DNA from 2 places in the Bacillus sp. URHA0034 genome. Region 1 is predicted to be linked to the other one. Evidence: a T-box and tRNA genes for the amino acid it is inferred to sense, from the RefSeq annotation. Region 1 holds a T-box; the other holds one or more tRNA genes.

What was found. A T-box is a leader RNA that pairs with one kind of tRNA and senses whether it is charged. The one in region 1 lies ahead of leuS (leucine--tRNA ligase), so its partner is inferred to be a tRNA-Leu.
Region 2: it encodes a tRNA-Leu, which carries the amino acid that the T-box ahead of leuS (leucine--tRNA ligase) is inferred to sense. The anticodon was not compared.

The regions. Positions count from the first base shown of each region.
Region 1 covers NZ_JBWCDK010000002.1:4,296,657-4,312,495, forward strand. Annotated here, with positions in the region: gene ACZ9EE_RS22600 (lysophospholipase) at 1-638, shown strand, start outside; gene ACZ9EE_RS22605 (tetraprenyl-beta-curcumene synthase family protein) at 657-1,739, shown strand; gene mnmM (tRNA 5-(aminomethyl)-2-thiouridylate-methyltransferase MnmM) at 1,762-2,334, opposite strand; gene mnmL (tRNA modification radical SAM protein MnmL/YtqA) at 2,337-3,296, opposite strand; gene ACZ9EE_RS22620 (YtzC family protein) at 3,488-3,751, shown strand; gene ACZ9EE_RS22625 (glycogen biosynthesis protein GlgD) at 3,767-3,946, shown strand; gene ACZ9EE_RS22630 (MDR family MFS transporter) at 4,479-5,663, shown strand; gene ACZ9EE_RS22635 (LytS/YhcK type 5TM receptor domain-containing protein) at 5,797-7,575, shown strand; gene ACZ9EE_RS22640 (LytR/AlgR family response regulator transcription factor) at 7,550-8,296, shown strand; gene cstA (carbon starvation protein CstA) at 8,435-10,228, shown strand; T-box leader at 10,398-10,620, shown strand; gene leuS (leucine--tRNA ligase) at 10,663-13,080, shown strand; gene ACZ9EE_RS22655 (rhodanese-like domain-containing protein) at 13,148-13,462, shown strand; gene ACZ9EE_RS22660 (hypothetical protein) at 13,538-13,951, opposite strand; gene ACZ9EE_RS22665 (sporulation protein Cse60) at 14,094-14,279, shown strand; gene ACZ9EE_RS22670 (BaiN/RdsA family NAD(P)/FAD-dependent oxidoreductase) at 14,287-15,561, opposite strand; gene ACZ9EE_RS22675 (putative polysaccharide biosynthesis protein) at 15,764-15,839, shown strand, end outside.
Region 2 covers NZ_JBWCDK010000002.1:2,795,405-2,811,243, forward strand. Annotated here, with positions in the region: gene ispD (2-C-methyl-D-erythritol 4-phosphate cytidylyltransferase) at 1-600, opposite strand, end outside; gene ACZ9EE_RS15500 (PIN/TRAM domain-containing protein) at 658-1,749, opposite strand; gene disA (DNA integrity scanning diadenylate cyclase DisA) at 1,954-3,030, opposite strand; gene radA (DNA repair protein RadA) at 3,034-4,416, opposite strand; gene clpC (ATP-dependent protease ATP-binding subunit ClpC) at 4,574-7,015, opposite strand; gene ACZ9EE_RS15520 (protein arginine kinase) at 7,029-8,102, opposite strand; gene ACZ9EE_RS15525 (UvrB/UvrC motif-containing protein) at 8,104-8,652, opposite strand; gene ACZ9EE_RS15530 (CtsR family transcriptional regulator) at 8,680-9,141, opposite strand; rRNA gene rrf (5S ribosomal RNA) at 9,485-9,600, opposite strand; rRNA gene ACZ9EE_RS15540 (23S ribosomal RNA) at 9,684-12,619, opposite strand; rRNA gene ACZ9EE_RS15545 (16S ribosomal RNA) at 12,825-14,374, opposite strand; tRNA gene ACZ9EE_RS15550 (tRNA-Ala) at 14,540-14,615, opposite strand; tRNA gene ACZ9EE_RS15555 (tRNA-Pro) at 14,632-14,708, opposite strand; tRNA gene ACZ9EE_RS15560 (tRNA-Arg) at 14,717-14,793, opposite strand; tRNA gene ACZ9EE_RS15565 (tRNA-Leu) at 14,811-14,899, opposite strand; tRNA gene ACZ9EE_RS15570 (tRNA-Gly) at 14,907-14,978, opposite strand; tRNA gene ACZ9EE_RS15575 (tRNA-Leu) at 15,009-15,093, opposite strand; tRNA gene ACZ9EE_RS15580 (tRNA-Lys) at 15,137-15,212, opposite strand; tRNA gene ACZ9EE_RS15585 (tRNA-Thr) at 15,363-15,435, opposite strand; tRNA gene ACZ9EE_RS15590 (tRNA-Val) at 15,458-15,533, opposite strand; rRNA gene rrf (5S ribosomal RNA) at 15,541-15,656, opposite strand; rRNA gene ACZ9EE_RS15600 (23S ribosomal RNA) at 15,740-15,839, opposite strand, start outside.

The DNA of each region.
Region 1 (15,839 bases):
GCCGCGGCCATATCGATTCCTTTGATGAATATATTGTGGAGGTAAAGGACTGGGTGCAAGCCGCCTATCGATATAACCTCCCCGTGTTTCTATTAGGCCACAGTATGGGTGGATTGATTTCTATTCGTTTATTACAGGAAGAACAACTGAATGTCGCCGGCGTGATTCTTTCTTCTCCATGTCTGGGACTGGTTCAAGCGCCATCCAAATTTTTAAATGCCCTCTCGCATGTGATTAACGTGGTTTATCCATCTCTTAGAATGAATTCAGGTTTGTCGGTGGAGATGGCTACAAGAAACGAAGATGTGCGAGAAGCGGATTCAAATGATACACTTTACGTGACAAAAGTTTCGATTCGCTGGTATCGTGAACTTGTTGGAGCGATAAAAGAAGCATTCGTGAATTTGGAAGATACACAGGATCTCCCCATGCTCGTCATGCAGGCCGGGGACGATAAAATTGTTAATAAAGCTACCGTGAAGGAGTGGTTTAACCATGTTCCATTATCGGAGAAAAGGTTTAAGGAGTGGCAGAAGTGCTACCATGAAATTTTTAATGAACCGGAGCGGGAAGAGGTATTTGAATACGCTAAAGATTTTGTTTTTAGCCAATTAAAAGCAATTGGTTATATTGTATAAGAAAGGTAGATGTTTTCCATGATGCCAATCACCCTTATGTCTAGGGTCTATCGCAAAATCATTCCTGCTGTCCATCAGGAATTGGCTTATTGGAAAAGCCGGGCTGAAAATATTCCTAACCAAGAATTAAGAAATCAGGCTCTCGCGAGTATCGAACATAAAACCTTCCATTGTGAAGGCGGGGGCATACTTGCTCTTACAGCCAATGAAGATTATCAAAAAGCGGTAAAATTTATTGTCGCTTATCAAACTATCAGTGATTACTTGGATAATCTTTGTGATCGGAGTACCTCACTCGATCCTGCCGATTTTGCAGCCCTCCATGAGTCTATGTCAGATGCCCTTGTATTGCAGGCAGAAGAGAAAAATTATTATCGGCTCCGAGATGACCAGGATGACGCTGGATATTTACATGATTTATCTGAGACATGCCGTACTGTTTTAAGGGAGTTAGACAACTATGCTTTAATCAAAGATTATCTTCTAGAACTTTGCCAATATTATTGTGATTTGCAAATCCACAAACATGTAGTCAAGGATGAGCGCGTACCTCGCTTGAAAAAATGGTTTAATCGTTACCAAGACAATCTGCCCGATATGGAATGGTACGAATTCTCGGCCTGTTCTGGTTCCACATTAGGAATTTTTTGTTTAGTATCCTATGCGCTGCGTGAGGATTTTAAATTAGAAGATGCCATCAATATTCGCAAGGGTTACTTTCCTTATATTCAGGGCTTACATATCCTTTTAGATTACTTTATTGACCAAGAGGAAGACATGATTGGCGGGGACTTAAATTTCTGCGCTTATTATAATAGTGAAGAGACTCTTTTTAAGCGTTTAAAGCATTTCGTAATAGAGGCGGACCGCCACACAGAATTCCTGCCTCATAAAAAATTTCATCAACTCATTAATCGTGGTTTGTTAGGAATTTATTTATCAGATGCAAAGGTTCGTAAACAGAAAAATGTCCGTAAATTGGCGAGAGGGATTATAAAATCAGGTGGATGGATCAGTTATTTCTTTTATTACAATGGACTTGCTTACCGGTCCCTGCAAAAAACGGTCCCTGCAATTGTAACAAGGTCGGTGACAAAATAAAACCAGGCGAGGGTGCCTGGTTTTATCTTTTTTCAATTGCAATAATAAATGGCGGGTTATTTTGTTGGTTAACAAACTGATACTGAAGAACGTGGGCTTTTTTTTGATCCAGTCCTTGACAGTATTTCAATAAATGGTCCCGTTCCACTGCACCTTGTTCATGACCATGGTAAATGACCAGGACGATGGTCCCCTCTGCAGCCATTATTTCTAATAATTGTTCAATTGCCGAAATGGTTGTTTCTGAACGAGTTACAATGTTCTTATCGCCGCCAGGCAAATAACCGAGATTAAAAATTGCCCCGGTTATGTTTCCATGAGCATCCTTGGGGATTTTCGCAAAAATTTGTTCGTGGCCTTCATGAAAAATGGTAACCCTTTCTATCAGGTTATGTCCGATTAAGCGTTCCTTCGTAGCGCTAATTGCTTCTTGTTGGACATCAAACCCAAAAACTTGCCCGTATTCTCCAACCAATTCTGCTAAAAATACGGTATCATGCCCATTCCCTAAAGTAGCATCGACTACCATATCACCCGGCTTGACAGCCTTTTTAAGTAAACTTTTTGCAAACGGAAGAATGCGCTCCATTTTCACGGTTAATTCCCCGCATTCTCTTGGAAATACTTTCCTTGCCAACTGTTTCTTCTCTTTAATTCTGCATCGATGGAATTTAGTACTTCCCACTTATTGACGCTCCACATTGGTCCAACCATTAAATCAATCGGACCGTCTCCTGTTATCCGATGAACAATCATTTCCGGCGGTAAAATTTCTAATTGGTCACATACTAAATTTATATAATTCTCTTGGGTAAGAAATTCGAGCATACCCTTTTCATATTGTTTCACCATTGGAGTGCCTTTTAATAAATGCAGTAAATGAATCTTAATCCCTTGGACATCTAATTTTGCCACTTCATAAGCGGTTTCCATCATCATGTCATAGGATTCAAGCGGCAGTCCGTTAATGATGTGGGAGCAAACCCGGATCCCATGTTTCCGTAGTTTATTGACACCATCGATATAACATTGGAAATCATGGGCACGATTAATCAGCATAGCTGTTCGTTCATGGACTGTCTGGAGACCGAGCTCAACCCATAAATACGTACGCTGATTTAATTCAGCTAAATATTCAACGACATCATCCGGCAAGCAATCTGGGCGTGTTGCGATGGAGATTCCAACGACCCCCTCTTGGTTTAACACGGATTCATACTTTTCCCTAAGTACCTCAACAGGGGCGTGTGTATTGGTGAATGCTTGAAAATAAGCCATATACTTGCCGTCTTTCCACTTAGTATGCATTTTTTGTTTGATTTGGTTAAATTGTGTTTCTAAGGGTTCGACCCGGTTACCGGCAAAATCCCCGGACCCTGCCGCACTGCAAAACGTACAGCCGCCATGAGCGACCGTACCGTCACGGTTCGGACAGTCAAAACCACCGTCCAAGGCGACTTTAAACACCTTATGGCCAAAATGGTTTCTAAGGTGGTAATTCCAAGTGTGATATCGTTTATCGTCGGTTGCATATAGAAAAGGTTTTGTCTGAAGCACTCAGAAAACCTCCTTTGTAGGATAAAGATTGCATAACCTTAATTTTATCATGAAGTAGGCCTTTATCCAATTGCCTTTGCTCTCGAGTAAGGTTGGTAATAATTATCCACCACTCATGAGTTATAGGATAAGGATTGGAGAACAAAATAAGAAATGAAGCGTGCGCTTCATAACATGAGGGGGGTTCTTAGATGGCTACTCGCGACTCAATGGATAATCTAATGCAGCAAGTTGAGGACACACTACGTTATGCTGAAGAGCAATATAAGCACAGCAGCCTTCAAGAGCATTATAATAATGATGATTATACGACAGCGCTGCAGCAGCTCGAGCAAACCTATCAGGATATTTGTACAATGGCCCATAGTGCTAACGGGCAGCAGCGGGAACAACTCCATCGGATGAGACTTCAAATTCAGCAGCTTCAAAACTCTATGATTATTGAGACACGTTAAGAGGAGGAGAATTTCTTGAAAAAACGTTCTAAGAAGAAAAATCCCGAACAAAAAACCCGAAATGGTATCAATAATCAAGACGTTGAGCTCGGCCAGGATCGTGACTTAATAAAAGAGGCAAAAAAGAAATACGAAAAGACCGGCGGCCAACCGGTTAAATCCAAAATGCATCAAGAACAAGAACAATCTTCATAAGTATAAAAAGGATCTCTCACTTTGTGGAGAGGTCTTTTTTTATGCCTATCTGTCGCGGCAATAGTTCTGTTAGTCTTCAGGGGTTAAGAATAGCTCATAACTGTCAAAGCCGTGGAATCCAATCGCCTTCAGGGGTTAAGAATAGCTCATAACTGTCGAAGCCGTGGGATCCAATCGTCTTCAGGGGTTATGAATAGCTCATAACTGTCGAAGCCGTGGAATCCAATCGCCTTCAGGGGTTAAGAACGGCTCATAACTGTCGAAGCCCTGGAAACCAAGTCGCTTCGGGGGTTAAGAACGACTCATAACTGTCGAAGCTTAGGAATCAAAACAGCTTCAGAGGTTAAGAACGTTCCATAACTGTTAAAGCCTGAAATCTACCAGCCTTAAGGGGATGAACCGCTCATGCCTTTCGAAAAAGCAGAATTTTTAATTAAAAAGATAGTAATACGAAAAAGATTGCACCTACTCCGTTAATGGCATACAATGTATCTTTGATTAATGAAATGTTTATCGTAAAGGAGCGTTTTTCATGCCGCGTGCCTTATGGCTGTTAATAATTGGAATGGCAGTGAATGTAATCGGCTCTTCTTTTTTATGGCCTTTAAATACCATCTATATTCACGATCACTTGGGTAAATCTTTATCTGTTGCCGGTATGGTACTGATGCTAAATTCGGGGGCAAATGTGATCGGTAACCTTTATGGCGGTCATTTATTTGATAAAATAGGGGGCTATAAATCTATTATTCTAGGGATTATGATCTCTTTATTAGCTCTTGTGGGGTTATCCATCTGGCATAACTGGCCCGAATACGTTGTTTTCTTAACGATTGTGGGCTTTGGAACAGGAATTATTTTTCCTTCTATGTATGCGATGGCTGGTTCCGTTTGGAAAGAGGGAGGCCGGAAATCGTTCAATGCTCTTTATATTGCCCAAAATGTTGGCGTTGCAATCGGAGCATCACTTGGCGGGATTGTCGCTGACTATTCCTTTCAACTGATTTTTCTTGCAAATACAGTCATGTACGTAATCTTTTTATTGATTGCGGTCTTTGGATACAAAGGAATTTCTGCAGATGCTGCACCTCAAGAAAACAAGGAAGTAAATGTAAAAGCAGTTAACAGAATGAACCTTAAGGCATTAATGATACTATGTGCGGGCTATTTGCTCTGCTGGGTTTCCTACAGCCAATGGACGACAACCATTGCTTCTTATACACAGGAAGTGAATATCACTCTAACCCAATATAGTTTATTATGGACGATTAACGGAGCGATTATCGTGCTGGGGCAGCCGTTATTAAACGGGATTCTCAACTATCTTGCTTCATCATTAAAGAGACAAATCCTGATTGGTATTGGAATCTTTATTATTTCCTTTATTGCAGCAGGGCAGGCCAGCGACTTTTCAGGCTTTTTAGCTGCGATGGTTATTTTAACAATTGGTGAGATGTTTATTTGGCCGGCAGTTCCGACCATTGCTTTTGCGTTAGCCCCAAAAGGGCGAGAAGGTTATTATCAAGGTATCGTCAACAGTACGGCCACAGGTGGAAGGATGATTGGTCCAGTACTTGGCGGAATATTGGCCGACCACTATAACATGTCCACTTTATTTACAGTATTAATCTTGTTGTTTATAATTGCAATCGGCACGACCATAGTCTATGACCGCGGCTTGAGACCTAAAGAGAAAATTACTGCTAAGACGATATAAGTTTATGACCCACAGTCGAGATGACTGTGGGTTTCTTTCATTTTTTATTCCTTTTAAATTATTTCCTGCTTCTTTTTTGGTATAGTAAATTTATAGATTGATTTTTTTGAGGAAGGAAGAAAGTGGGGATGGGATGCTTGCTTTAATACCTCTTATGCTTGAGCGGGTTGGTATTTTAATCATTGTTGCATTTATATTATCAAGGATGAAATCGTTTCGACAGGTTATCCATAACGAGCGGGGGATGGCAGCGAAATTAACCATAATTGCTATCTTTGGTGCCTTTGGGATTATTAGTAATTATACAGGTGTAGAAATAGGTCATGGAGTTGTTACGTCACAAGATTGGCTGACAGATGTGGATCGGACTGGTGCCATTGCTAACACAAGAATCATGGGTGTCGTGATTGGCGGGTTGCTTGGCGGGCCGATGATTGGAATTGGAGTAGGATTAATTGCTGGATTGCACCGTTTATCACTCGGCGGTTTCACCGCGGTTGCATGTGCAGTTTCCACCATTTTTGCAGGAATCGTGACAGGGTTTTTAAGTAAGCGTTTTAAAATAGCGGAAAGCGGTTCTACGACGAAAGCAGTTATAATGGGGATTTTGATGGAGTGTTTCCAGATGGCGATTATTCTCCTATTAGCTAAGCCTTTTGATGAAGCCCTAAATCTTGTAAAATTAATTGCCTTTCCTATGATTGCGATTAATGGTTTTGGGACACTTTTATTTTTACTTATTATCCAGGATATTTTTCAGGAGCAGGAACGAACACGGGCATTACAAACACATAAAGCGTTATATATTGCGAATCAGACACTGCCATTTTTTCGGCAGGGCTTAAATATGGACTCGTGCGCAAAGGCAGCTGATATCATATTGAAATGGACAGGTGCAGATGCCATCTCCATTACGAATCAACAGCAAGTCTTAGCACATGCTGGGGCCGGCGCAGACCATCATCTACCGTCTGGAACAATGGCCACTGAATTAACAAAAAAGGTGTTAGACCAAGGCAGAATCATTATTGCAAAGACAGCCAAAGAAATTCAATGCTTTAACCCGAATTGTCCATTAGAGGCTGCCATAGTGTTACCACTTCAGGTTTATGATAAGACTGTCGGAACCTTGAAGCTTTATTTTACTAATTCTAGCAAGCTCGATAGTGTAGAACAGGAGCTGGCTGAAGGCTTAGGGAAATTATTCTCCGGCCAGCTCGAAATGGCAGAGTTAGAACGGCAAAGACGCTTATTAAAAGATGCTGAAATTAAAGCACTGCAGGCACAGGTCCATCCTCATTTTTTGTTTAACGCAATTAATACCATTTCAAGTTTAATCCGAAAGGATACAGACCAAGCAAGAAAACTTCTAATCCAGTTAAGTGTCTTCTTTCGCAGTAATCTCCAAGGTGCTCGTCAAATGTTGATACCGCTTGAGAAAGAGCTCGAGCATGTGGAAGCCTATTTGTCTATTGAACAGGCAAGATTCCCTGACAGGTATAAGGTGAATTTGGAAATAGCTCCATCATTTAGAGAGGTTTTAGTTCCCCCTTTTACATTGCAGCCACTGGTAGAAAATGCGATTCATTATGCCTTTTCGAAAAGCAAAACGGGAACTGTTCGAGTTCATGCCTACCTGGAAGAGGGGAGAATGGTCCTCATCACAGAGGATGATGGAAAAGGGATTCCTCCGGAGAAACTTGCTGTACTTGGAAATCAAACAGTTGATTCGGCAGATGGTACAGGTACTGCTTTATGGAATATTAAGAAAAGAATTGAGGAAATTTATGGGCCAGAAGCATCATTACAGATTGATAGTATTATAGAAAAGGGAACAAGGGTTGTGATTAAATTGCCATTAACCGAGCAAAGATGGGGGGAAGAAAGTGTTAAAGGCCTTTATAGTAGATGATGAGCCGCTTGCGAGAGATGAACTGTCCTATTTGCTAAAACGAAGTAAGCAGGTGGTTGTATCTGGAGAAGCTGATTGTCTTGAAGCAGCGTTTGAAAGTTTAACAAACCTGGATATTGATGTCATTTTTTTGGATATCCAGCTTGCCGATGAAAGTGGTATTGAAATAGCCAGTAAATTAAATCAGTTAGACTATCCACCATTGATTGTGTTTGCTACAGCATTTGATGAATATGCTCTTAAAGCTTTTGAACTTAATGCAGTTGATTACCTATTAAAACCAATTGATGAAAAAAGAATACAGCTCACCATTGATAAGCTATATAAACTAGCTGGTAATAAGGAGCAGAAAATCCCGCTTTCATCTAGGTCGAATTCTATTCAAAATGAGCGGTCAGAAAAATTAGCGGTTTCGATTGATGAAAAAATCGTATTACTCCATATAAATGACATTGTCTATATTGGTACGCAGGATGGTAAAACTGTCGTTGCCACGGAAAAACAAAAGTTATCGGTCAATGAACCATTAGTAACGTTTGAAAGAAAGTTGCAAATTCCTTCCATTATACGTGTTCATCGTGCTTATCTAGTCAATATTGATGCCATTCTCGAAATAGAACCCTGGTTTAATTCAACCTACAATTTAATTATGAAATCCGGCGAAAAGGTTCCAGTTAGCAGAACCTATACAAAGGAACTGAAACAGCTGCTTGGTTTTTAACAGCTGTTTTTTGTATTTCAAATCAGAATTATTGTTTTTCAACTCTAGATTTCAGCAAAATATCTTGAAAAACGTATGTTACCGTTTTCATTTAATAAGATTAAGATAAGTTATTGATTTAGGGGGAGGAAAAAGAAAATGAATGCGGTTTCAGTAGTAATTGGCTCCATTTGCATATTAATGATTGCTTACCGTTTATACGGAACTTTCATGGCTGCAAGGGTTTTAAAGTTAGACGATTCTAAGCCAACACCAGCTCACGAATTTAATGATGGGAAGGACTATGTACCAACCAATAAATGGGTGACATTTGGCCACCATTTTGCTGCGATCGCGGCAGCTGGTCCGCTAGTAGGCCCAATCTTGGCTGCGCAATTTGGTTATTTGCCAAGTTTACTTTGGCTGTTAATTGGTGCGGTAATCGGTGGTGCTGTCCATGACGCAGTTGTACTATATGCTTCCATGCGGAAGAAGGGGAAATCATTATCTGAAGTAGCCAAGGATGAATTAGGGCCTGTTGCAGGTTTTTGTACAGGACTTGCTATGCTATTTATCATTACGATAACCATGGCAGGGCTTTCCATGGTTGTACTTCACGCACTTGAGAATAACCCATGGGGGACTTTCTCAGTAGGAATCACGATTCCAATTGCAATGGGAGTAGGAATCTTATATAAGAAAACAGGCAATTTAAAAATAACGACTACAATTGGCTTCATCCTTGTAATGGTAGGCGTATTTGTAGGACCGATGATCCAGAATACAGTCTTGGGTGATTGGCTCACTCTAGATACAAAAACATTAGCAATTATTCTGCCCATCTATGCTTTTTTTGCCGCTGCGTTACCTGTATGGCTGTTACTAGCTCCACGCGACTATTTAAGTAGTTTTATGAAAATTGGTGTATTTATTGCCCTTATTATTGGAGTATTTATTATTAATCCTACGATTCAAATGCCTGCATTTACTAAATTCACACAAGGCGGCGGCCCGGTAATTGGCGGTCCGGTATGGCCTTTTATCTCGATTACCATTGCTTGTGGTGCCATTTCCGGTTTCCATGCCTTTGTTGGTTCAGGTACAACACCGAAAATGCTTGATCGCTGGTCAGATATTAAGGTAGTGGGATTTGGGGCGATGTTAGTCGAGTGTGTCGTTGGGATTATGGCATTAATAGCAGCAACCGCTCTTCAGCCGGCTGATTATTTTGCGATTAATTCCACTCCAGAGGTTTACAAAACATTAGGTATGCATGTAGACCAATTACCGAAGCTTGCCCAGGAAATTGGAATGGACTTGGAAGGAAGAACGGGCGGGGCTGTAACATTAGCTGTAGGTATGACTTATGTTTTCACAGCCATCCCTTGGTTTGCTAAATTATCATCTTACTTTTTCCAGTTTGTCATAATGTTTGAGGCTGTCTTTATTTTAACAGCGATTGATTCCGGAACACGTGTAGCCCGTTATTTAATACAAGATTTCTTTGGTGAATTCTATAAACCATTGAAAAAAACAGATTGGATTCCTGGGTCTATTTTTGCAAGTGCATTAGCCTGCTTTATATGGGGATATTTGCTCTTTTCGGGAGATATCGGTTCTGTTTGGGCTTTATTCGGTGTATCCAATCAATTAATGGCATCCATCGGTTTGATAATTGGTGCAACCGTCATACTAAAAGTGGCTGACAAACGATGGTACATGTTAACTTGTTTAATTCCACTCGCTTATTTGTTTGTCACAGTTAATTATGCAGGCTATTGGATGGTCAAAAACGTTTACTTAAATCCGGCAGCCGCTGGATACAGTGTTTTGAATGGAATCCTGTCGATTATCATGTTAGTACTTGGTATTATTATTATGGTGACAGCTATTAAGAAATGGACCACCATGTGGAATTCACCGCGTTTCCAATTTGGTTCACGGGTTGCTTAAATTTAGGGCAGTTGACTTCTTCAGTCAACTGCTTTTTTCAATTCTCTGTGGAATATAATCTAGATATTCAAGGTTTAAACTGGCCGGCGCTTGTCCATCCTGAATTTAGGCAATTGTTTGCTTGCATAGTAGCAGAAAATTTAATACAATAACCGTAATACTTTATATTAAAAAAACAGTGATCAGGAGTAGTAGTGATTTTTACTCGACAGATTAGAGAGTTGACGGCTGGTGAAAGTCAACCGGGTACATCATGAACTCGCCTTTGAGTTGCAGGCATGAATGAACAGTAATGTTTGCCGTTTACCGCGTTAAGGTTGAATGAAGCGAGTGTTTAGGCACTAATGTGGGTGGTACCGCGGGAAGATACATACAATCCTCTCGTCCCTTTTGGGATGAGGGGTTTTTATTTTTGCAGTAGGAGGAAAATCAAAATGAGCTTTAATCATCAACAAATTGAGAAAAAGTGGCAAAAACAATGGGAAGAAGAAAAAACGTTCAAAACGAGCGAAGAATATGATAAACGGAAATTCTATGCATTAGATATGTTTCCATATCCATCGGGTGCAGGGCTTCACGTAGGACACCCGGAAGGCTATACAGCAACAGATATTCTTTCCCGTTTAAAGCGGATGCAGGGCTATAATGTACTGCACCCAATGGGCTGGGATGCCTTTGGATTGCCTGCAGAACAATATGCATTAGACACAGGTAACGACCCTGCAGAATTTACGGAAAAGAATATTAACACCTTCCGAAGACAAATTAAAGCACTTGGTTTTTCCTATGATTGGGATCGTGAAGTCAATACGACCGACCCAGAATATTATAAATGGACACAGTGGATTTTCTTAAAGCTTTGGGAGAAAGGCCTTGCTTATATCGATGAAGTAGCGGTGAACTGGTGTCCAGCACTTGGAACAGTATTAGCCAATGAAGAGGTTATTGACGGCAAGAGTGAACGCGGCGGATATCCGGTGGAACGACGTCCGATGAAGCAATGGATGTTAAAAATTACGGCCTATGGTGATCGTTTACTTGAAGATCTTGAAGAGCTTGACTGGCCAGAAAGTTTAAAAGAAATGCAGCGAAACTGGATTGGGCGCTCTGAAGGCGCCGAAGTCATTTTCAAAATTGATGGACATGATGAAACCTTTACCGTGTTCACAACGCGTCCAGATACTTTATTTGGTGCAACCTATGCTGTATTGGCGCCTGAGCATCCGTTTGTTGAAAAAATTACAACTAAGGAGCAGAGTGCCGCCGTTGATGCTTATTTAGATAAGGTTAAGATGAAGAGTGATTTAGAGCGGACAGATTTAGCCAAAGAGAAAACGGGTGTATTTACGGGTGCGTATGCGGTTAATCCTGCAAATGGCGAAAAAATGCCAATCTGGATTGCCGATTATGTATTAGTAAGCTATGGAACAGGTGCCATTATGGCCGTACCTGCTCACGATGAACGTGACTGGGAATTTGCAAAGGTTTTTAACTTACCTATTAAGCCAGTCGTGGCAGGCGGAGATGTGGAGAAAGAAGCCTACACTGGTGACGGTGCGCATATCAACTCTGAGTTCTTAAATGGGTTAGATAAAGAAGAGGCTATTTCAAAAATGATCGCTTGGCTAGAAGAAAAAGGAATTGGAACCAAGAAGGTTACCTACCGTTTACGTGACTGGTTATTTAGCCGTCAGCGTTATTGGGGTGAGCCGATTCCAATTATCCATTGGGAAGATGGCACGATGACTGCCGTTCCGGAAGAACAGCTTCCATTGACCTTACCAAAAACAACAGACATTAAACCGTCTGGAACAGGTGAGTCACCACTTGCGAATATTGAGGACTGGGTTAATGTCGTCGATCCGGAAACAGGTAAAAAGGGCCGCCGCGAAACGAATACCATGCCGCAATGGGCAGGAAGCTGCTGGTACTATTTACGTTATATTGATCCAAAAAATGATCAAGAATTAGCCTCACAGGAAAAATTAAATCATTGGCTTCCAGTTGATATTTACATTGGCGGTGCCGAGCATGCTGTGCTTCATTTGCTTTATGCCCGTTTTTGGCATAAGTTTTTATATGACATCGGTGTAGTGCCAACTAAGGAACCATTCCAAAAACTTTTCAACCAAGGAATGATCTTAGGTGAAGGCAATGAAAAGATGAGTAAATCAAAAGGTAATGTTGTCAACCCTGATGACATTATTGACAGCCATGGTGCCGACACCCTTCGTTTATACGAAATGTTTATGGGACCTCTTGATGCATCGATTGCGTGGTCGACCAATGGCTTAGATGGATCCCGCCGCTTCTTAGATCGAATTTGGCGTCTGTTAGTAGAAGAAAACGGTGAATTAAGTCCGAAAATCCAGTCAAACGAAGAGACAGCTACCCTTGAAAAAACCTATCATCAGACTGTGAAAAAAGTGACAGAGGATTATGAAGGTTTAAGATTTAATACAGCTATTTCACAAATGATGGTCTTTATCAATGAAGCGTATAAAGCAACGGTTCTTCCAAAGGTCTATATCGAAGGTTTTGTAAAATTACTTGCTCCGGTTTGTCCGCATCTTGCTGAAGAGCTATGGGAAAAGCTGGGTCATAGCGGTACAATCTCCTATGAAGCATGGCCGGCATATGATGAGGCAAAATTAGTCGATGACGAAATCGAGATTGTGATTCAAGTAAATGGTAAAGTCAAGACGAAGCTAAAGGTTCCAACAGGTGCTACGAAAGAGGCTTTGGAAGGAATTGCTATGGATGACGATCGCGTAAAGGAACAAATTGAAGGAAAGACCATTCGCAAAGTCATTACTGTACCAGGTAAATTGGTAAATATTGTAGCAAATTAATTTGGATCAAAAAATTAAACATCCTCTTATAAAAATGGAGGATGTTTTTTCTGAAGGGATGAATGGGATGGAAGATATTAACGTGATCACACCAGAAGAGTTGCAAAAGAAGCTCGAGGCAGGGGAAAAACCAGAGCTTGTGGATGTAAGGGAAGATGAGGAAGTTGTTTTTGGGATGATTCCGGGGGCAAAACATATTCGTATGGGGGATATTCCCGCTAACTTGGACTATTTTGATAAGGATAAGGAATATATTTTCATATGCCGTTCAAGCCACCGCAGTGGAAATGTCTGCCATTATCTTCAAGAACAAGGCTATAAGGTCCGTAATATGATTGGCGGAATGCTGGCTTGGACAGGTGAAACTGAATACACAGAATAACCGATTCCGTTTTGGAATCGGTTTTTTTTAATCTGTTTTAGTTTCAATGGCATGTATGTTTCCCACGTCGGCAAATTAAGTTCCACCTGTGGTTGTATCCAATCCATGGTGATGTCCAGAACCTTGACTGCCGCCATTAAAAAATGGGTTCTGTTGTTGATTGCTAGAATCAAAGCCTTGTCCACTGTTATCATCTGGTGTTTGCTGACTTTGATCAAATTGTGATTGACTGTCTCCGCCCCAGGAATCTTGTCCTGTTTGCTGTTCTTGTTGTGAGGTGGCTCCTCCCTGCTGCGGGTCTTGCTGAGAATTAAATCCTCCTTGCTGCTGATTTTGATTTGTATTAGAACTTGGCTGCTGCCGTTGATTAAGTGCCATTTGGCTGTTCGTATTCCCACCGTTAGATAACCCGAGATAAGAGACCATTCCCGCTGCTAAAGCCAGACTACCAAAACTGACTCCCCAAGAAATTTTTTGTTTTTTATCCACCTCAGATACTCCTTTCAACATTTGACCTCAGAAACAAGTTTACAAGCCCAAACTTAAAAAAACCTTAACTTTTAAAACTATCTATTTTTAAAATTCTGAAAAAATGAGAATACTTATAGAAAAACGAGAGGGAGGGAGTCTTTTGATCCAAGTAAAGTTATTTGACCGGGAGCATGAAAAGGATTTAGAAAAAGAGATGAATCGATTTTTAAAAGGAATAGAGGAACAAAGCCTAGTCGATATCAAGTATAATGTGGCGGCAATGACCGAAGAAGAAGAGGAAGAGCAGATTTACTGCTTTACTGCTATGATTATCTATCGGGCGTGATAGTACTTCACGCCCGATTATTTTTTGCAGATAGAGCTGCATTGGTTCCTGCAAGCCTGCCCGTTACTAAGGCAGATGTAATGTTATATCCACCTGTGTATCCGTGGATATCTAGGATTTCCCCGCAAAAATAAAGACCCTCCATCAATTTAGAAGCCATGGTTTGCGGCTCAATCTCTTTCACGGTAACCCCACCGCCCGTCACAAATGCCTTTTCTAGTGGCAGTGTGCCATTTACTTTGAATTGAAATTGTTTACAGCCCTTTGCAAACGCACGAATCTTTTCATTGGAAATGGTGCCGCCTTGTTCTGATGGATCAATATCATGATAATCTAATAGAAAAAGAAGATAACGTTCCGGAACAATCCCCTTTAATGTATTTTTGATACTTTTTTTAGGTTCGCTTTTTACAAGTCTTACGATTTCTTGAAAAATTTCTTCCTCTTTTCGATCAGGGAGGGCATCAAGGCTCATGATCACTTCTTTTAAATTCCATTTTTTCATTGCTTTTACAACAAATTGACTGCAGCGGAGCACGGCTGGGCCACTGACTCCAAAATGGGTAAACAACATATCCATTCGGTGGGAAATCAAAGGTCTACCCTTTGGGTTTAATACACTTAAATTAATATCCCTTAACGATAATCCTTGCAGGGTTTTTTGTTTTATAAAAGGTTCACTTGAAGTAATAGGGACCTCGGTTGGGAACAACTCTGTAATCGTATGTCCCGCTTTCTCAGCCCAGGCATAACCATCGCCGGTAGACCCTGTATGCGGGACCGATTTTCCCCCAACCGCAATTACCACTGACTTTGTTGAAATCGCTTGGCCATCCTTTAACAGCACTGCGGAAACATGTCCATCTTCATAGAGGACATCTGCAACGGGACTATTTTTGAAGACTCTTACACGGAGTTTCTCGAGCTGTTCTAAAAGGGCATCAACCACTGATTGAGCTTTATTGCTTACAGGAAACATCCGCCCGTGGTCTTCCTCTTTTAATTCAATGCCTAGTCTTTCAAAAAAGCGAATAATATCTTCATTACTAAAAATAGAAAAAGCACTATATAAGAATTTACCGTTACCGGGCAGATGCTTAATAATCTCTTCGACCGGCAGCCGGTTCGTTACGTTACAGCGCCCGCCTCCGGAAATTGCCAGCTTCCGTCCCAATTTGTCTCCTTTATCAATTAAGAGGACCTTTGCCCCTTTTTCACCGGCAGCAATGGCCGCCATTAATCCGGAAGGACCGCCGCCAATCACAATACAATCGTATTCCATCTTATCCACCAACTTTTATTTATTCATTCCATTATAAACATACTTTGTGAAAATAAAACGAAGATCGTGAATTTTTAAGTAAAATAACTCGGTTGTGAGTGGCATCGGAGGAAAAGAAGTTGTAAACTACTAATAGTGTGCAAAAAACGTCGATTATTCTTTGTGAATTTACGCACGTATCTTTCGGGTAGGAAGGGATTTTATGCAGTCAAAGCTTTTAAGAGGAACGTTTATCTTAACGTTAGGAACCATACTTTCTAAAGTAATCGGACTCATTT
Region 2 (15,839 bases), 1.5 Mb from region 1:
GACAACCGTTACAGGATAACCTATACGCTCGACTAAACTGGCATCATCCGTCCCGAGAAAGTTGTCCTCTTCTGCTTTTTGATAAGCCTTCTTAAGTAAAGAAATGCGAAAAGCTTGTGGGGTTTGAACAGCCCACAAGCTTGAACGTTCGACAGTTTCCACTACCACACCATCATTTACTTTCTTCATAGTGTCTTTGGCCGAAACGCCCATAATAGCAGCACCTGTTTTTTCTGCCTTCTGTGTTAGATGGCGGATATGGTCCTTTTGAATAAACGGCCGAGCTGCATCATGTACAAGAATTATTCCATCTTCTTTGACTGTCTTAAGTGCATTATATATGCTGTACTGCCGTTCGTCCCCGCCCTGTACCAAATCAGATGCTTTCGAAATTTGATACTTTTTAAGCAGCTCATTAATTTCCTGAGCATCCTGAGTATGTATCGCTAAAATTATACCATTGCAGGCTTCATCCTCTTCAAATACCCTTAAGGTATGAATAAGCACCGGCAGACCATTAAGCTCTAATAAAAGTTTGTTTTTCCCCGCGCGCATTCTTTTTCCCAGGCCAGCCGCTGGGATAATGACTTGGTAACCCATGAATATACCTCTCTATCTGTCTTACTGCAGCACCCAGAGGCGCTGCAGCTTTTCTCTCTATAGTGCTTTTTCTAATAACTTGGGTTTGGCAAATATCATCCGGCCGGCAGAGGTTTGAAGAACACTTGTTACCAGTACTTCAATTCTCTTACCGATATATTCTCTTCCTTCTTCGACAACGATCATCGTTCCGTCATCTAAATAAGCAACACCTTGATGGTATTCTTTTCCGTCTTTTATTACTTGAACCGTTAATTCCTCTCCTGGAAGAACAACCGGTTTGACTGCATTTGCTAAGTCATTAATATTTAATACAGAGACATTCTGTAATTCACATACTTTATTTAGGTTAAAGTCATTCGTGACAAGGATTCCATTTGTTAATTTTGCCAGTTTAACGAGTTTTGAGTCTACCTCGCTAATCTCATCAAAATCACCTTCATAGATTTCGACCTTAATGGATAATTCCTTTTGAATTCGATTTAATATATCTAAGCCTCTGCGGCCGCGATTTCGTTTTAATACATCAGAGGAATCTGCAATATGCTGTAATTCCTCAAGAACAAACTGCGGAATAACAATTGTCCCCTCTAAAAAGCCAGTCTGACAAATATCAGCAACCCGGCCATCAATAATGACACTCGTATCTAAGATTTTCAAAGCTTTGCCGGCTGCAGGATCCACTTCTTCTTCATCACCGGACTTCTTCTTGTTACCACGATTTCCAAATAGACCTAATAGCTCGTCACGCTTTTTAAAACCAACTTGAAAGCCCAGATAACCAAACAAAAGCGTTAAAAGGATGGGTGCAACCGCATTTAAAATTGGTACTTGTACGGCATTAAGAGCAAAACTAATTAAAAAGGCAACAAACAAACCAAAAATTAATCCAACACTGCCAAATAATACATCTGTAACAGGAATTTTAACTAAAGAATCTTCCGTCCATTTAATAAAATTAAAGACATAATCTACTGCCCAAAAGGTAATAAGGTAAAAAATAATAGCCCCTATAATAGCAGTAACATATGAGTTATTAATCAGTGGAATGTCATTGATATGAAGTAATTTAAACAATTCCGGCAGTAATAGTATTCCGAGCGTACCTCCAATAATGAGAAAGCATGCCTGCACAATTCTTTTTAACATTCCTTCACCTCCTCTAATTCATTATAAACATATTCTCAAAATTGAAACCTTGATTTTGTGATTATTTTTCCCAATTGTCATCTTCTTGTAATAAATCTGTTTTGTAAAAATCTTACTTCTCATAGGTTATCATTGGAAATTTTCTGTGTCAAACAAATTGGGGCTGCACATTTTAGCATACTAGATTTTCTTTTTCAATCATTTTTATAGATGTCTATCTGTATATAGCCGGTCTTTAATTAATTTAAAGCCCTCTTTAATTTTTTTTGCCCGCACTTCCCCGATTCCCTCCACATCATCAAGCTCTTCAACGGTTGCCGACATGATGTTTGCCAGCTCCCCAAAACTTGTGATTAAGTTCTCAATGATAATCGAAGGTAATCTCGGAATCTTATTCAAAATCCGATATCCACGCGGGAATTTATTTTCTTCGAGATGGACATAGCCTAAGTAGCCCATTAATTTCAACAACACCATATCTTCTATGGTGCCGCTATTTGCCAATGACTGCATCCGCTGAAGCACATCCCGGGCCTGGATATCCCGTTCGTTAGCATAATCTTTAATGATCAGCATAATTTCATCTTCGAGGTCTGTTAGAATCTCATTCATTTGGAGCCGAATCAGTCTGCCTTCTGTCCCCAGCTCATGTAAAAAGGTTAAGAGTTCATTTTTTATTTTCAAGACCATTTCAAAACGATGAAGTACCAGTAAAAAATCATTATATGTTACCGATTCTTCAAACTCTAAAACACTTAGATTAGTTATACTTTGTTCAAGAACAGCCTTATATTTTTCCAGCGTCTGAATCGCTTGATTGGCTTTTGTTAATATAACAGCAATATCCTTTAAGGAATAACGAAAATTCCCTTGATAAAGGGTAATCACATTTCTTCTTTGTGATATGGCAATCACCAGTGCTTTCGTTTGTTTGGCAACTCTTTCTGCTGTTCGATGCCGCATTCCTGTTTCCGTTGAAGGAATCTCAGAGTTAGGTGCGAGCTGGGCGTTGGCAAATAAAATTTTATTACCTAACTCGTTTAGAATAATCGCACCATCCATTTTGGCAAGTTCATATAAAAAGCTTGGTGAAAAGGAGCAATTAATTGAAAATCCACCATCTACAATGCTTTTTACCTTTTCGTTATACCCAATCACAATCAGTCCGCCTGTATTGGCTCTTAGAACATTATCAATTCCCTCTCGAAGAGGCGTACCGGGGGCTATAAACTGTAAAACATCTATTACGGTAGTTGCCTCTCCAAGTTTCTTATTTTCCATCTGCTACCCTCCTAACGCTGCTTGCAGTGCCTCGCTGACGGAAGAAACACCTATAAGCTTAATCCCCTTAGGGCCTGTCCAGCCACTTAAATTATTAGCCGGTAAAATAATGCGCTCAAAGCCTAATTTGGCTGCCTCCTGAACGCGCTGCTCAATTCTTGACACCCTTCTTACCTCTCCGGTCAAACCAACTTCACCGATAATACAGTCGGTAGGTCTTGTCGGCCGATCCCTAAAGCTGGAAGCAATACTAACGGCAATCGCTAAATCAATTGCCGGTTCATCCAGCTTGACTCCTCCAGCAACCTTTAAATAGGCATCCTGGTTGGCCAGAAGCATACCCACACGCTTTTCTAAGACTGCCATTAAAAGCGGTACCCGATTATGATCGATTCCTGTTGCCATTCTCCGGGGATTTCCAAAACTTGTGGGTGAGATTAGCGCCTGGATCTCAACGAGAACCGGACGAGTTCCCTCCATTGAAGCAACAACCGTCGAACCTGCTGCCCCCCGAGATCGCTCTTCCAAGAAGATTTCCGATGGATTTTCTACTTCTTCCAGTCCAAATTCCTTCATTTCAAAGATGCCCATTTCGTTTGTGGAGCCAAAACGATTTTTGACTGCTCTTAGGATTCGGTAAGTATGATGTCTTTCCCCTTCAAAATAAAGCACGGTATCGACCATATGTTCTAATAGCCTTGGCCCGGCAATCGAACCTTCCTTTGTCACATGCCCGACAATAAAAATAGCAACCCCTTTGGTTTTGCCAATCCTCATCAATTCAGATGTACATTCGCGAACTTGAGAAACACTTCCAGGTGCTGAAGTTACTTCTGGATGGAAAATCGTTTGGATAGAGTCAATAATGACAAAGCTAGGATTCTCACTATCAATCGTCCGGTTTATTTCCTCAAGGTTTGTTTCTGAATAGACTAACAGGTTTTCTGACGAAATCCCCAGCCGTTCAGCACGAAGCTTTGTCTGTCTTAATGATTCTTCACCAGATATGTAAAGAACAGAATTCCCTTTATTCGCAAGCTGTGAGGATACCTGAAGCAGAAGTGTAGATTTCCCTATTCCAGGATCACCGCCAATTAGAACTAACGAACCTTTTACGACACCACCACCCAATACGCGGTTAAGCTCGTGTAAATCGGTTAAGATTCTCGGTTCGTTCTCCATTTCAATGGCATTGATCTTCATTGGTTTGGTTAATAGATTAGAACCAGTTTGTGAATGAGCAAATGCCCCTCTTCGTTGTGCCCCTGTTACTTCCACTTCCTCAACCATCTTATTCCATTGTCCACAGCCTGGGCATTTCCCCATCCATTTAGGGGATTCATATCCGCATTCTTGGCAAATGAACTTTGTTTTCCTTTTTACCATGACCTTCAACCTTTCCTAACCACATAGAGATTTATCCCTGCCTCTAATACCAGTATTTATTAATAAATAAAAAAGAGGCACACGGGTTGACTTTATTCACGTGTACCTCTTGCAATGTGTTGTTAAACACTCTGGAAACTATTCGTAAGTCTTTAACTTATTTTGCTAAACTTGTTTGTTCTGCCATTCTAACAACGAACTCACCGTTGACTACATCTATTATAGCATGCTGGCCTGTTAATAATGTCCCTTTTAATAATTCTTCAGAAAGACGATCTTCAATATGCTTTTGAATAGCACGGCGAAGTGGTCTCGCTCCATACTCTGGATCGTAGCCTTCCTGAGAGATTTTCTCTTTTGCTGCAGGTGTTAATTCTAATGAGATATTTTGCTCTTTTAGTCGTTTTACCAGCTGGTCAGATAATAGGGTAACAATTTCTTCAAGATGCTTTTTCTCTAACGCATGGAATACAATAATTTCATCGATACGATTCAAGAACTCCGGACGGAAAGCCTTTTTAAGCTCTTCCATTACCTTACCTTTCATATCTTTGTAATCCTGTTCTCCGTCTTGAATATTGAAGCCCACAAACTTATTTCGCTTTAATGCCTCCGCACCCACGTTAGATGTCATAATAAGGACAGTGTTTCGGAAATCAACTGTTCTTCCTTTTGAATCGGTTAAACGCCCATCTTCAAGAACTTGAAGCAGGATATTAAAGACATCTGGATGTGCTTTCTCGATTTCATCCAACAAGATGACAGAATACGGTTTTCTGCGAACCTTTTCGGTTAATTGTCCACCTTCTTCATAACCGACATATCCAGGAGGGGAACCAACAAGGCGGGATGTAGAATGTTTCTCCATATACTCTGACATATCGATTCGAATCATCGAGTCCTCATCACCAAACATGGCTTCTGCAAGGGCGCGTGCCAATTCTGTTTTCCCTACCCCTGTAGGGCCAAGGAACACAAATGAACCAATTGGACGTTTTGGATCCTTTAATCCCGCTCTGGCACGGCGGACTGCCTTAGAAACAGCTATAACGGCTTCCTCTTGCCCAATTACACGGGAGTGTAACGCTTCTTCTAAATTAAGTAACTTCGCTGTTTCAGTTTCTGCAAGCTTAGAAACTGGTACACCCGTCCAGCTTGAAACGACACTGGCAATATCTTCAACGGTCACTTCATTATTTTCTTTTCCTTGTTTTTCTTTCCAAGTTTTCTTCGTTTCTTCCAACTGTTCACGGAGACGCTGCTCTGTATCTCTTAAAGAAGCCGCTTTTTCAAATTCTTGACTTTGAACAGCAGAATCTTTTTCTTTTCTAACATCCTCCAGTTTAACCTCTAACTCTTTTAGATTTGGAGGTGTAGTATAAGACCGAAGTCTTACCTTTGAACCTGCTTCATCAATTAAGTCAATGGCTTTGTCAGGCAGGAAACGGTCAGAGATATAACGGTCTGACAGCTTAACGGCTGCCTCGATTGCCTCATCAGTAATTGATACCCGGTGATGGGCTTCATATCGGTCACGTAAGCCTGCTAGAATTTGAATCGATTCCTCCATTGTTGGTTCATCCACTCGAATTGGCTGGAAGCGTCGTTCAAGAGCAGCATCTTTTTCAATATATTTGCGATATTCATCCAATGTAGTTGCACCGATACATTGTAGTTCTCCACGGGCAAGGGATGGCTTTAGGATATTAGATGCATCAATTGCCCCTTCTGCGCCGCCCGCACCGATTAAGGTGTGCAACTCATCGATAAACAGAATGATGTTTCCTGCTTGACGGATTTCATCCATTACTTTTTTCAAACGGTCTTCAAATTCACCACGATATTTCGTTCCTGCAACAACTGTTCCCATATCCAGTGTCATGACACGCTTATCACGCAGGATTTCAGGTACTTCATTGTTGACAATTTGCTGGGCAAGCCCTTCAGCAATAGCTGTCTTACCAACACCAGGCTCCCCAATTAATACAGGGTTATTTTTCGTTCTACGGCTTAATACTTCGATAACACGCTGAATTTCTTTACTACGGCCAATGACAGGGTCGAGACTGCCTTCTCGTGCAATCGCCGTTAAATCCCTTGCAAGACTGTCAAGTGTAGGTGTATTTGCACTCACGGATGCCCCCCCCTGGTGAGAACCTGATTCATTACTGCCTAATAACTGGAGTACTTGCTGACGTGCTTTATTTAGGCTGACACCAAGATTATTTAATACCCTTGCAGCTACCCCTTCTCCTTCTCGAATTAAGCCAAGAAGGATATGCTCGGTACCAACATAGGAGTGTCCTAATTTTCGGGCTTCATCCATTGATAGTTCAATAACCTTTTTAGCTCGCGGAGTATAGTGAATAGTTTGAGATGTTTCCTGTCCTTTACCGATTAAATTTTCCACTTCTTTTTGGATTTTTTCAGAACCCAGACCAAGGCCATATAGTGCCTTTGCTGCAATCCCTTCTCCTTCGCGTACAAGTCCTAATAAAACATGCTCAGTTCCAATGTTATTATGACCAAGACGAATCGCTTCCTCTTGTGCCAGTGCCAGTACCTTTTGTGCTCTCTCAGTAAAACGTCCAAACATCATATCCTCTTCCTCCTCACCTATTTTCATTCTCCATGTTTATACGGTCCCTAATTAATGCTGCTCTTCGAATATCTCTTTCATGCGGCCGTAATGGACCACCCGCATATTGTTGAAGAAAACCCGGCTGGGTTAAAATCATTAATTCATTTAAAATGGTCTTCGGCATATTTTTTATATACCCCATATCTATACCAAGCCGAACATCCGATAAGCAGCGGGCTGCTTCTTTCGATTCAATAATCCGGCTATTAGATAACACCCCTAATGAGCGGAACACCCTGTCTTCTAATTGTATGTTAGAAGTTTTGCGTAATGCTTCACGAGCAGACCTTTCTTGTGAAATTAACTGACTCGCTACTCCTTTTAAATCACGGCTAATATCTTCCTCTGATTTTCCCAGTGTTATCTGATTAGAGATTTGAAAGATATTCCCCAATGCTTCACTGCCCTCTCCGTAAATCCCTCTTACCACAAGGCCTAACTGGTGGATAGCAGGAATGATCCGATTAATTTGCTGTGTTAAAATTAACCCGGGCAGATGCATCATGACAGATGCTCTGAGACCTGTTCCTACATTGGTGGGACAACTAGTTAAATAGCCATATTTTTCATCAAAGGCATAATGGATTTGTTCTTCAAGCCAATCATCTATTTCATTCGCCGCATGTAACGCTTCTGCTAATTGCAGACCAGGAAATAAACACTGAATACGAATATGGTCCTCTTCATTTATCATAATACTAACTTCTTCATTTTCTGTTAATAGAACAGCACCATATGGAGATTCCTCCGCCAACAGTGGACTAATTAAATGCTTTTCTACTAAAACCCGCTTATGAAGAGGCTGCATTTCATCCATTTTCAATAATTCCATTGTACCGAAGCTCTCAACAGTAGATTTTTTAAGAATATCCTCCATGGTATCTATAATCACTTTTGCCTCGTCGTGTGAAAAAACAGTTGGGAAATTATAAGATTCAAAATTTCGCGCAAGACGAATCCGGGAGCTAAGGACAATATCAGAATCTGGGCCTTCTTCGCTCATCCAAGAGCTGACGGCTTGATTAAAAAATCTTTCAACTGACACTTTATTCCCCTCCCTCTTCATTTCCAGCTATTTGTTTTTCTAATGTACGGACTTGATCGCGAATTTCAGCTGCTTTCTCAAATTCTTCTTTGGTGATGGCCTCTCTTAAGTCCAGTTTCAACTCTTCAATCTGTTTGCGAAGTTGAAACTCACCGCCGATTCTTTTCGGGATTTTACCATTATGGGTCCAGTTTCCACTATGAAGGCGTCTTAAAACAGGCTTTAACTGATCTTTAAATGTATCATAGCATTGAGCACAGCCAAAACGGCCAACTTTTAAAAACTGGGGAAATGTCATCGAACAATGCTGACATTGAAGGATTTCCTCTTGTTGAAATGGACTTTCACTCGGCTTTTGGAAAGATGGATCAATATTTAATAAACCTGCCAAAAGGTTGTTAAACGCAAATCCCGATTCCCCATTCATGATAAACATTTCGCCTTTCTCCTGAGCACACTTCTCACATAGATGGACTTCTGTTTTTTCTCCATTAATAATTTTGGTAAAATGAAGAGCTGCAGGCCTTTGATTGCATTCCTGACAAATCATATATTTTCACCTCTTTAGGCTGCATAATTATTTATATTTTAAGGAAGTTAACATTGCTTTTAACATTCTCGCTCTTAATTCATCGCGGAATGGAAGATCAATATATAGTACAGAACGATCAATGACACTTAGCATAATTTTTGCTTCTCGTTTTGTAATGACCTCCTCATGAACAAGTCTTATGATTACGTCTTCGGCGGTCGTTTGACTTATACGATTGTTGACAAGGGACAGCAAATGATCAATTAAATGGGCTAAGTCGTGGGATTGGACCTTCATTATCCGAATAAATCCGCCGCCGCCCCGTTTACTCTCAACAATATATCCTCTTTCAATCGTAAAACGGGTATTAATAACATAGTTTATTTGTGAAGGAACACATTGAAATTTATCGGCAATTTCACTTCTTTTAATCTCAACAAGATCTTCTTCACTCATTTCTAAAACCTGCTTTAGATATTTTTCAATAATATCGGAAATGTTTCTCATCTTCCCACCTCCCATCTTCTGACTTTGACTATATTTGACTTTAATTATACTGAAAATTTTATGGAGATGCAACGATTCACTATTACTGATTTTCTCCAAATTTCACGGTTGTGAAACCTAAAAAGCCCAGAAAATAAGTGTCTATAAAATTCGACTTTTTTCGTAAATATTAACTTTCTATAAAGCTGTTATCATTTTTATAGTAATATTAGGGAAGGATATGTGAAAATCATGGGGATCATCTGTAGTTCCTTATTGGGGTTTTAGGAACAGAAGTGTGGAATAAGGGATATTAAAAATAATCAAACAAAAAAAGACAACCCTTCACGGATTGTCTTTTTTTGCCTGGCAACGTCCTACTCTCACAGGGACAAAGTCCCAACTACCATCGGCGCTGAGAAGCTTAACTTCCGTGTTCGGTATGGGAACGGGTGTGACCTTCTCGCCTTGATTACCAGACTTATGAAATTAGAGAGATCGTTCTCTCAAAACTAGATAGTATAGAAGAAATTCGTAAAAACGAGTTATTCGCTTTAAAAAATATGGTTAAGTCCTCGATCGATTAGTATCAGTCAGCTCCACATGTCGCCACGCTTCCACCTCTGACCTATCAACCTGATCATCTTTCAGGGATCTTACTAGCTTGACGCTATGGGAAATCTCATCTTGAGGGGGGCTTCATGCTTAGATGCTTTCAGCACTTATCCCGTCCGCACATAGCTACCCAGCGATGCCTTTGGCAAGACAACTGGTACACCAGCGGTGCGTCCATCCCGGTCCTCTCGTACTAAGGACAGCTCCTCTCAAATTTCCTGCGCCCACGACGGATAGGGACCGAACTGTCTCACGACGTTCTGAACCCAGCTCGCGTACCGCTTTAATGGGCGAACAGCCCAACCCTTGGGACCGACTACAGCCCCAGGATGCGATGAGCCGACATCGAGGTGCCAAACCTCCCCGTCGATGTGGACTCTTGGGGGAGATAAGCCTGTTATCCCCGGGGTAGCTTTTATCCGTTGAGCGATGGCCCTTCCATGCGGAACCACCGGATCACTAAGCCCGACTTTCGTCCCTGCTCGACTTGTAGGTCTCGCAGTCAAGCTCCCTTGTGCCTTTACACTCTACGAATGATTTCCAACCATTCTGAGGGAACCTTTGGGCGCCTCCGTTACTCTTTAGGAGGCGACCGCCCCAGTCAAACTGCCCACCTGACACTGTCTCCCACCCCGATCAGGGGTGCGGGTTAGAATTTCAATACAGCCAGGGTAGTATCCCACCGACGCCTCCACCGAAGCTGGCGCTCCGGCTTCTCAGGCTCCTACCTATCCTGTACAAGCTGTACCAAAATTCAATATCAGGCTACAGTAAAGCTCCACGGGGTCTTTCCGTCCTGTCGCGGGTAACCTGCATCTTCACAGGTACTATAATTTCACCGAGTCTCTCGTTGAGACAGTGCCCAGATCGTTACGCCTTTCGTGCGGGTCGGAACTTACCCGACAAGGAATTTCGCTACCTTAGGACCGTTATAGTTACGGCCGCCGTTTACTGGGGCTTCGATTCAGAGCTTCGCGTGAGCTAACCCCTCCTCTTAACCTTCCAGCACCGGGCAGGCGTCAGCCCCTATACTTCGCCTTGCGGCTTCGCAGAGACCTGTGTTTTTGCTAAACAGTCGCCTGGGCCTATTCACTGCGGCTCTTCGAGGCTATAAACCCCAAAGAGCACCCCTTCTCCCGAAGTTACGGGGTCATTTTGCCGAGTTCCTTAACGAGAGTTCTCTCGCTCACCTTAGGATTCTCTCCTCGCCTACCTGTGTCGGTTTGCGGTACGGGCACCCAATATCATCGCTAGAGGCTTTTCTTGGCAGTGTGGAATCAGGAACTTCGGTACTATATTTCCCTCGCTGTCACAGCTCAGCCTTCGCGAGAAGCGGATTTTCCTGCTTCTCAGCCTAACTGCTTAGACGCACATATCCAACAGTGCGCTTGCCCTATCCTCCTGCGTCCCCCCATCACTCAAACGATAAAGAGGTGGTACAGGAATATCAACCTGTTGTCCATCGCCTACGCCTTTCGGCCTCGGCTTAGGTCCCGACTAACCCTGAGCGGACGAGCCTTCCTCAGGAAACCTTAGGCATTCGGTGGATGAGATTCTCACTCATCTTTCGCTACTCATACCGGCATTCTCACTTCTAAGCGCTCCACCAGTCCTTACGGTCTAGCTTCAACGCCCTTAGAACGCTCTCCTACCACTGACACCAACGGTGTCAATCCACAGCTTCGGTGATACGTTTAGCCCCGGTACATTTTCGGCGCAGAGTCACTCGACCAGTGAGCTATTACGCACTCTTTAAATGGTGGCTGCTTCTAAGCCAACATCCTGGTTGTCTAAGCAACTCCACATCCTTTTCCACTTAACGTATACTTTGGGACCTTAGCTGGTGGTCTGGGCTGTTTCCCTTTTGACTACGGATCTTATCACTCGCAGTCTGACTCCCACGGATAAGTCTTTGGCATTCGGAGTTTGTCTGAATTCGGTAACCCGATGAGGGCCCCTAGTCCAAACAGTGCTCTACCTCCAAGACTCTAACTACGTGAGGCTAGCCCTAAAGCTATTTCGGAGAGAACCAGCTATCTCCAAGTTCGATTGGAATTTCTCCGCTACCCACACCTCATCCCCGCACTTTTCAACGTGCGTGGGTTCGGGCCTCCATCCAGTGTTACCTGGACTTCACCCTGGACATGGGTAGATCACCTGGTTTCGGGTCTACGACCACATACTCATACGCCCTATTCAGACTCGCTTTCGCTGCGGCTCCGTCTCTTCAACTTAACCTTGCATGTAATCGTAACTCGCCGGTTCATTCTACAAAAGGCACGCTATCACCCATTAACGGGCTCTAACTACTTGTAGGCACACGGTTTCAGGAACTATTTCACTCCCCTTCCGGGGTGCTTTTCACCTTTCCCTCACGGTACTGGTTCACTATCGGTCACTAGGGAGTATTTAGCCTTGGGAGATGGTCCTCCCTGCTTCCGACCGGATTTCGCGTGTCCGGCCGTACTCAGGATCCACTCAGGAGGGAACGAAGTTTCAACTACAGGGCTTTTACCTTCTATGACGGGCCTTTCCAGACCGCTTCATCTACCCCGTTCCTTTGTAACTCCATGTTGAGTGTCCTACAACCCCAAGAGGCAAGCCTCTTGGTTTGGGCTAATCCCGTTTCGCTCGCCGCTACTTAGGGAATCGCGTTTGCTTTCTCTTCCTCCGGGTACTTAGATGTTTCAGTTCCCCGGGTCTGCCATCAATACCCTATGTATTCAGGTAAAGATACTGCTCCATTACGAGCAGTGGGTTTCCCCATTCGGAAATCTCCGGATCAAAGCTTACTTACAGCTCCCCGAAGCATATCGGTGTTAGTCCCGTCCTTCATCGGCTCCTAGTGCCAAGGCATTCACCGTGCGCCCTTTCTAACTTAACCTAAAAGGTTTTACTCTATTTAATAGAGAGAAAAACTAAAATGGCGATTTTACTCGGTTTTTACTTGGTTTCTTCTATACGATTATCTAGTTTTCAAAGAACGATTAAAAAAAGCTTTGAGAGAATTGCACTCTCAAAACTAAACAAACAGAAAACCATCAAACAAACGTTTTTGTCTGGCTCATATGTCCAGCTTATATCCTTAGAAAGGAGGTGATCCAGCCGCACCTTCCGATACGGCTACCTTGTTACGACTTCACCCCAATCATCTGTCCCACCTTAGGCGGCTGGCTCCTTGCGGTTACCCCACCGACTTCGGGTGTTACAAACTCTCGTGGTGTGACGGGCGGTGTGTACAAGGCCCGGGAACGTATTCACCGCGGCATGCTGATCCGCGATTACTAGCGATTCCGGCTTCATGTAGGCGAGTTGCAGCCTACAATCCGAACTGAGAATGGTTTTATGGGATTGGCTAGGCCTCGCGGCTTTGCTGCCCTTTGTACCATCCATTGTAGCACGTGTGTAGCCCAGGTCATAAGGGGCATGATGATTTGACGTCATCCCCACCTTCCTCCGGTTTGTCACCGGCAGTCACCTTAGAGTGCCCAACTGAATGCTGGCAACTAAGATCAAGGGTTGCGCTCGTTGCGGGACTTAACCCAACATCTCACGACACGAGCTGACGACAACCATGCACCACCTGTCACTCTGTCCCCCGAAGGGGAAATTCCTATCTCTAGGAGTGTCAGAGGATGTCAAGACCTGGTAAGGTTCTTCGCGTTGCTTCGAATTAAACCACATGCTCCACCGCTTGTGCGGGCCCCCGTCAATTCCTTTGAGTTTCAGCCTTGCGGCCGTACTCCCCAGGCGGAGTGCTTAATGCGTTAGCTGCAGCACTAAAGGGCGGAAACCCTCTAACACTTAGCACTCATCGTTTACGGCGTGGACTACCAGGGTATCTAATCCTGTTTGCTCCCCACGCTTTCGCGCCTCAGCGTCAGTTACAGACCAGAAAGCCGCCTTCGCCACTGGTGTTCCTCCACATCTCTACGCATTTCACCGCTACACGTGGAATTCCGCTTTCCTCTTCTGCACTCAAGTCCCCCAGTTTCCAATGACCCTCCACGGTTGAGCCGTGGGCTTTCACATCAGACTTAAAGGACCGCCTGCGCGCGCTTTACGCCCAATAATTCCGGACAACGCTTGCCACCTACGTATTACCGCGGCTGCTGGCACGTAGTTAGCCGTGGCTTTCTGGTTAGGTACCGTCAAGGTACCGGCAGTTACTCCGGTACTTGTTCTTCCCTAACAACAGAGCTTTACGACCCGAAGGCCTTCATCGCTCACGCGGCGTTGCTCCATCAGACTTTCGTCCATTGTGGAAGATTCCCTACTGCTGCCTCCCGTAGGAGTCTGGGCCGTGTCTCAGTCCCAGTGTGGCCGATCACCCTCTCAGGTCGGCTACGCATCGTCGCCTTGGTGAGCCGTTACCTCACCAACTAGCTAATGCGCCGCGGGCCCATCTGTAAGTGTCAGCCGAAACCGACTTTCAACTTTTCCTCATGAGAGGAAAAGGATTATCCGGTATTAGCACCGGTTTCCCGGTGTTATCCCAGTCTTACAGGCAGGTTGCCCACGTGTTACTCACCCGTCCGCCGCTAATCAACAGGAGCAAGCTCCTATTGATTCGCTCGACTTGCATGTATTAGGCACGCCGCCAGCGTTCGTCCTGAGCCAGGATCAAACTCTCCGAGAAAGTTGATTTAGCTCATTTTGTTACGTTGGCTTCATTTCGTAAGAAATGAATATTATTGTTTGTTGACGTTTTTGTTTGTTTAGTTTTCAAAGAGCAATCGTCGTTTATGCGACTTTTATATATTAACAAAGTAATTTTACATTGTCAATACCATTTTAATTTATTTGGTGGAGTCTAGGGGGATCGAACCCCTGACCTCCTGCGTGCAAAGCAGGCGCTCTCCCAGCTGAGCTAAGACCCCGAAATAATTAAATAAATGGTCGGGAAGACAGGATTCGAACCTGCGACCCCTTGGTCCCAAACCAAGTGCTCTACCAAGCTGAGCTACTTCCCGATAAATAATGGCGCGCCCGAAAGGAGTCGAACCCATAACCTTCTGATCCGTAGTCAGACGCTCTATCCAATTGAGCTACGGGCGCATTATTCATTTCTTAAATGGTGCCGAGGACCGGAATCGAACCGGTACGGTAGTCACCTACCGCAGGATTTTAAGTCCTGTGCGTCTGCCAGTTCCGCCACCCCGGCATTTGAGAGCGGAAGACGGGATTCGAACCCGCGACCCCCACCTTGGCAAGGTGGTGTTCTACCACTGAACTACTTCCGCGTATATGGTACTTATTTTCTCTCACAAAAATGGTGCGGGTGAAGGGAGTCGAACCCCCACGCCTTGCGGCGCCAGATCCTAAGTCTGGTGCGTCTGCCAATTCCGCCACACCCGCAATATTATCTTATCGCAAAAAATTATTTCATTCGTAAAACCTATGGTGAGCCATGAAGGACTCGAACCTTCGACCCTCTGATTAAAAGTCAGATGCTCTACCAACTGAGCTAATGGCTCTTATGAAGATGATTCCCTACAACTAATTTGTGGTAGGTCAGATGCTCAAAAGAACTTGCGTTCTTTCTCGCAGATTGCCCGCAGAAGCTGATTCACAGAAGTTTGCAATCTGCTCTACCAACTGAGCTAATGGCTCGTACAAAGAAAAGGTGCCGGCGAGAGGACTTGAACCCCCAACCTACTGATTACAAGTCAGTTGCTCTACCAATTGAGCTACCCCGGCGTCGTAAAGTAAGGAAAAAATATGGTGGAGGATGACGGGATCGAACCGCCGACCCTCTGCTTGTAAGGCAGATGCTCTCCCAGCTGAGCTAATCCTCCATATAAAGCCTGGCAACGTCCTACTCTCACAGGGACAAAGTCCCAACTACCATCGGCGCTGAGAAGCTTAACTTCCGTGTTCGGTATGGGAACGGGTGTGACCTTCTCGCCTTAATTACCAGACTTATGAAATTAGAGAGATCGTTCTCTCAAAACTAGATAATATAGAAGAAATTCGTAAAAACGAGTTATTCGCTTTAAAAAATATGGTTAAGTCCTCGATCGATTAGTATCAGTCAGCTCCACATGTCGCCACGCTTCCACCTCTGACCTATCAACCTGATCATCTTTCAGGGATCTTACTAG